DNA from 2 places in the Brevundimonas sp. Leaf168 genome. Region 1 is predicted to be linked to the other one. Evidence: riboswitches for the same ligand, from Rfam matches in the RefSeq annotation. Region 1 holds a riboswitch; the other holds the start of a gene.

What was found. Region 1 has a riboswitch for cobalamin ahead of ASF81_RS10395 (DUF1852 domain-containing protein). Riboswitches for the same ligand answer to the same signal wherever they lie in the genome.
Region 2: it holds a riboswitch for cobalamin, as region 1 does, so the genes downstream of both, ASF81_RS08455 (TonB-dependent siderophore receptor) here and ASF81_RS10395 (DUF1852 domain-containing protein) in region 1, are expected to answer to the same signal.

What each region holds. Positions count from the first base shown of each region.
Region 1 is NZ_LMOY01000009.1:272,785-275,988, forward strand. It holds gene ASF81_RS10390 (methionine synthase) at 1-139, opposite strand, end outside; gene ASF81_RS10395 (DUF1852 domain-containing protein) at 169-1,155, opposite strand; cobalamin riboswitch at 1,263-1,471, opposite strand; gene ASF81_RS10400 (hypothetical protein) at 1,844-2,548, shown strand.
Region 2 is NZ_LMOY01000008.1:242,191-245,394, forward strand. It holds gene mutS (DNA mismatch repair protein MutS) at 1-1,297, opposite strand, end outside; cobalamin riboswitch at 1,348-1,557, shown strand; gene ASF81_RS08455 (TonB-dependent siderophore receptor) at 1,703-3,204, shown strand, end outside.

The sequences.
Region 1 (3,204 bases):
ACAGGCGCAGGGCGTCACGCTTGGCCTCGATCAGGTCATCGCCTTGCAGCTTCCAAGGCGACCAGAGCGTCTCGGGCTCGGCCAGCCAGACGGGTTTGGGCAGGCTGCCGGCGGTCGAGGTCGGGAGAAGGGTTTTCATGAGGGGAGACTCTGAAATCTGGAAACTGATCAGGCGGCGGCGAAGGCGGCCGACCATTGGTCGAGACGGGCGCGGTGCGGCTTGATGAACCGCTCCTCGACGAAACGGCCCTGCTCGACGGCCAGCCGACTGCGCTCGTCGCGGTCGTAGACGATGCGGGTCAGCGAATAGTCCTGCGCCTTCAGGCTGGGCTGATACTGCTCGGTCGCCGGGGAGTTGGCGTTGTAGATTTCGGGCCGATAGATCATCTGGAAGGTCTCCATCGTGGCGATGGTGCTGGCCAGTTCGAGGTCGGTGTAGCCGCCGGTCAGGTCGCCGATATGGTACAGGGCGAACGGCGCCACGCTGCCCGGTGGCATGAAGTAGCGGACCTTCATCCCCATCTTCTCGAAATACCGGTCGGTCGGCGAGAAGGCGTCGTTGGCGTATTCCAGGCCCAACACGGGATGGTCGAAGCCGGTGCGATGATAGGTCTTGTTGCTTGAGACGCTGAGGCAGATGACCGGTGCCTTGGCGAAGTTGTCGCGATAGGCGCGCGACGTCAGAAAGTGCCGGAACAGCTTGCCGTGCAGATCGCCGAAATCATCCGGCACGCCGCCGTTCGGATGCGCCTTCAGGTGTTCGGGCAGGACTACGCTGAAGTCGTAGTCACGGACATAGGAGGAGAAGTTGTTGCCCACGACCCCCTCAATCCGCCGGTTCGTCTCCTTGTCGATGATCGTCGTTTGCAGGATTTCGATCAGCGGAAAGGCGTCGTCGCGCTCCGAGCAAAGACTCAACTCGACCGAGACGATCTGAAGCTCCAGCGCATAGCGATCGCCCCTCGGATTGTCGTGGTGCGCCAGCGAGTTGAAGCGGTTGTCGATCATCCGCAGGGTGTTGCGCAGATTGTCCCGGCGGCTCTCGCCTCGCGCCAGGTTGGCGAAATTGGTGGTGATCCTCGTCGTCTCGGCGGGCCGATAGTCTTCGTCGAGCGCGGTCCGCTTGATCCTGAATGTGAAGTCGGTGCTCGCCATGGTCTCTGCCGTTGATGCTGTGGCGAGACAGCGGACAGGGACGCGCGACCGCTCGCGCGCAGTCGTCCCGTCGCGGCGTTCATGCGACCTGACCGGACACCCCGCCGGAGGACGTTATCTGTCGGGGCAGGTCTCCTGGCTCACGGGTCACGGCTTCGGGTCCGGCCTTCCCAACGTCCGAAGACGTCAGTGACACGAAATGGACCTTCGGCTCGCCGCTCACAGTTGCGGGGGCAGCGCCGGCATCACACCGGCTTCCCTCTTAGCTCCGCGTCGCCCGGAGGCGACGCGCAGAACCTCGACGGCCTCATGAGACGCGCACCCGACGCCGAAGTCAAGAAACATATAAGGATATCCTTATGGGCCTGGCTGACGTCGGCCTCATGTCGTTCGGATTTGGGCTTGAAATGTCGCATCCGCGATCAGGCTCGACGTCTGCTTCGGGTCGATTTCTGTCCTACCCTGAAGCGCCGAAAGCGGACATCACCATCAGTCCGAAGACCAGTCCGGGTGCATGTCGCTGATGGGCGGAAAGCGGTCGCTAAGTCACGGGTAGGCCCGCACGGGGCAGAGTTAGATTTATTCTCGATACGACCGTCATTCTGAGCTCAAAAGGCCCTAGGTCAGTAAGTCCGGTTTCTTGGTGACCATAACAGTCCCTTAGCCATTCGCCGCACATCATCCGCTCATGCAGGCCCACCAAAAAAAACACTCTCGGCTGCGTTCAAAGTTTGCTGTGGTTTGCCTCACATCTTTGATTTCCGGGACAGGCTGTCGCGAGATTTTGGTTGAGGGAGAAGATGCCCCGTTCTCTGCAAAACTGGGTCAGGTGACGTTCGACGTGCCTCAACGAGACGACCTGTACCAAGCATATAAGTCCGAAGACGGGAAACTCGTCAGCATCCGCGTGTGCAACAGAGAGAGCTTCTACCAAACATACGAGCAAGCCGTGCCGTCTTGTGAAGGGATGGCGAAACCCCTGGTGAACCTCTACGGCGTCTCGACCTACCTTCGTCACTTCGAAGGGGACCAATACCGTCTGCTGAGTGAGCGGCCAGCGTCCCCGACACCGCCGCCGAACCCTTTGGTCGAAATTCCAGGCCACCTCATCAACCGGCAGCTCGGTAAAGGAACTGAGGGATATCAACTGAGCCGGGTGATGGGATTGGGCGGGAGGTTGTACACTACGCACCGTGACTGGCCGGTCGCCGCTTGCCATACGGCCCAGCAAGGCGGTCGCTACTGCATCATTGGTTTTCTAGTGAGGGACGTCTTTGTCGAGGCACACTGGAATGCTGAAGATGGGGTCCAGCTGAACCAAGCCGAGGTATGGTCTGTCGCTGTCGCATTGGACGCGAAAATTCGCAGCCTGATCGCCACTCAGTCATCGTAAGACAGAGCGCGTTAATCGGGCGCTGGGGCTTGGGCTGCTGAATATCGACAGTCGCGCCCCTTCCGGCCAGGAACCTGCGGAGCCGCTTGCCAGCTCGACGCCCCCCAATGTCCGCAATGGGTCGGAAGCGGCCAAAGGCATCGGACCAAAAAGCGGACGTACCCAGGCTCAGACTGCATTGATGAATGACGTGTTTCCGGCACCCGGTGAATGACCGCTCCTGGCGCGAAGCCGGCTCCGCGCTTTCGCCGCGGTGGCTGGAGTGTCACCCAGGTCCGGACGTGCCGCTCGTCCGGTGGGAGGGAGGCGACCATGGGGATTGTGCATATCGGACCAGACGGCAGCGTCGAGGCACTCAAACCCAGCACGCCTGAGTAGCCGAGCGGGCTTGGGAAGGGCTACTCAACGTAGCTAGAGCGCTCGGCCGGCTCGCGGCGGCTCGCGACTTTGAAGCCCGGCGTATGAAAGGGCAGGAGACCTGTCGGTGGGTGACGGTGAGCTGTAGGTCTGGCTGTTCTTCAGAGCGCTAGGCTGTGGTATCCACCGACAGCTATACCGGCGCGATTACTTCGCAAACTGCGCCTGCGGCATTGTCAATACATCTCGAAAGATGTCGTGATCACGTGCTTTTTACAGCGGTTCATTTCCATATTGTT
Region 2 (3,204 bases), on a different contig from region 1:
CCTTGAGCCGCGAGACGTCGGGCGACAGGGTCAGGCGGTCCAGCGCCGAGGCGATGCGGCGCGGCTGGCCGGTCAGGGGATCGACCTGACCCACGAACAGACCGGCGACGCCCTCCGCGATCGACAGGCCGGTGCGCACGGCGGCCAGGTCGCGCGGGCCGCCCCGACCCAGCGCCAATCGTCCGACGGCGCGGGCGATGTCGGAGGAGGCCTTCAACGCGTCGCGCAGATCGCGACGCAGATCGCGGCGCTCCAAGAGCCATTCGACGGCGTCGAGCTGCTCGTTGATGGCCAGGGGATCGCGCAGGGGCCGGGCGATGCGTTCGGCCAGGGCCCGGGCGCCGCCCGAGGTGACGGTGCGGTCGATGCAGGCGAGCAGGCTGCCCTCACGCTCGCCGCGCTGGGTGCGATCGATCTCAAGGCTGGCACGGGTCGCCGGGTCGATGGCCAGAAAGCCGCTTTCGCCCAGACGGCGGGGCGGGGCCAGGGCGGGAACCTTGCCGGCTTGGGTCGTCTCCAGATAGGCGGCGATCAGACCCAGCGCCGAGACCTCGGCCTCTTCGAAGGCGCCGAAACCGTCGAGCGCCGAGACGCCGTACAGGCGTTCGACGCGGGCGCGCGCGGCCTGGGGTTCGGCGATGGCGCCGGCCAGCGCCTGGACCACGCCGCCCGAGCCGTCCAGGGCGTCACGCGTCGCCTCGTCCGAATACATCCGGTCGGTGACCAGGACTTCGGACGGGCGGAAGGCGGCCAGGGCCGCGCCCAGATCCTCGATGGCGCAGGCGACGCTGTCGACCGCGCCGGACGACAGTTCGACCACGGCGACGGCCGCCCGACCTTTACGCACCGCGACCGCCGCCAGACGATTGGCGCCGCGCGCGTCCAGCAGGCTGTCTTCGGTCAGGGTGCCGGGCGTCACGACCCGGACCACCCCGCGGTGCACCACGGCCTTGCCGCCGCGCTTCTTGGCCTCGGCGGGGTCTTCCAGCTGTTCGCAGATGGCGACCTTGTGGCCGACGCGGATCAGGCGGGCGAGGTAGCCCTCCATCGCATGGACCGGCACGCCGGCCATCGGAATGTCCTCGCCCTGATGCTTGCCCCGCTTGGTCAGGGTGATGCCGAGCGCCGCCGCCGCGACCTCGGCGTCCTTGAAGAACAGCTCGTAGAAGTCGCCCATACGGAAGAACAGGATGGCGTCCGGCTGGCCCGCCTTGGCCGTCAGATATTGCGCCATGAACGGCGTCGCCCCTTCCAGCGAGGCGGCGATTTCCGGGGGATGAGAGATGGGCGCGTTCATGTGGCCACAGGGTGACGGATCGCGCCCGGCGGCTCAAGGCCGTTGACCGGCTCTTGCACAGGCTTGTCGGCCCTGCGATAGGCCGCGTCAGGCGGTTAAGGGAACACGGTGTGACGCCGTGGCTGTGCCCGCAACTGTAGGCGGCGAGAGCGTCGTCCGTCCGGGGTTTCGATCCCGGCGCCACTGGGAAACTGGGAAGGCGAGGACGGCGGTTTACGACCCGCAAGCCAGGAGACCTGGCCGCCGACGTCGCTCGCTCCTGTCCGGGACCAGACAGCAGCGCGGTTTCTCCGTGGAAGCGACCCGACCTTGCGCCGTCCAGACCTTTAAGCGGTCTGGCGGGTCGGTTCGCTCATGACGGTCTCTCGCGCGCATTCGCGGGACCGAACACGGGGGTATCGCTCAATGAAGCGTTCCATTCTTCTTTCGACGGCCGCGATCGCGGCCGCCTTCGCCGCGCCTGCTTTTGCCGAGGACGCGACCCAGCTGGACGAGGTGATCGTCACCGCCACCCGCATCCCGGCCATCGTCGCCGACACGCCCGGCGCCCGCGTCATCGACGGCAAGACCATCGAGCAGCGCGGCGCGATCTTCGCCGCCGACATCCTGGCCGATGTACCGGGTCTGTCGGTTTATCGCGCCGGCTTCGGCGGCGTGACCTCGGTGCGCATACGCGGCGCCGGCCAGGACAAGTCGCTGGTTCTGGTGGACGGCGTGCCGGTCAACGATCCTTCCCAGCCCTCTGGCGGCTTCGACTTCTCGGGCTTTGATCTGGGCGACGTCTCGCGGGTCGAAGTGCTGAGCGGCCCCCAATCGTCGTTGTGGGGGTCGGACGCCATCGGCGGCGTGATCTCCTTCACCACGCGCGAGCAGAACGGCGTCTCGGCCAACGCCGAGGCTGGATCATACGGCACGGTGCGCGGGCGTCTGGGCCTAGGCGTGGCGACCGACAAGTTTGCTTATGGCCTGTCCGTCTCGCGCTTCCATAGCGACGGCTTCTCGGCTGCGGATGAGGCCGATGGCGCCACTGAGGCCGACGGTTTCGACAACACCACCGTCAACGCTCGTGCGCGTTATGAGCTGAACGACCGCTTCGGCCTGGACGCCAGCTATCGCCACTCGGACACCTTCGCCGACATCGACGGTTTCGGCCCGGTCGATACGCTGGACACGGCCGCGACCGTCAATCAGTCGGGTCTGGTGCGTGTGTGGGTCGCCGACGTTTTGGGGCTGAACCATCAGTTCACCGTCGCCGCCTCGGACATCGACCGCGACACCAACAGCGCCTTCCCCTCGGTCTATACCGGCCAGCACCGGCTGTACCGCTGGCAGGCGGACAGCCGCGATCAGGAGGCGCGTCTGGTTTACAGCTTCGGCGCCGAGCATGAAGAGAGCAAGGCCGACCTGAACGGTTCAGTCGAGGCGGAACTGGGCGTCAGCTCGGTGTTCGGGGTGGCGCGTTTCGCCGCCACGGATCGCCTGAGCCTCACGGCGGGTGTGCGCCACGACGACACCGACGATTTCGGCGGCGAGACCACCGGACGCGTATCGGCCGCCTATGATCTGGGCTCCGGCATCACTCTGAGCGGCGCCTATGGCACAGGCTTCAAGACGCCGTCGGTAAGCCAGGCCGTGTGCGACTTCTGCTTCGTCCTGCCGACGACAGCGGTCGCCGCCTTGGTTCCCGAAAAGGGCAAGGGGGGGGAACTGGCCTTGGGCTGGCGTTCCCAGGATGGCCGTTTCGATGGTCGCGTCACCGCCTACCGTCTGGAGGTCGAAGATCAGATCGACGGATTCTTCAACAACAGCACCTTCGAATTCTACTACGTCAACCTGTCGCGCACGCGCACAGACGGTGTCGAACTAGAAGGTCGCGCCGCACTGGGCGGTGGGTTCGAGCTGTCGGG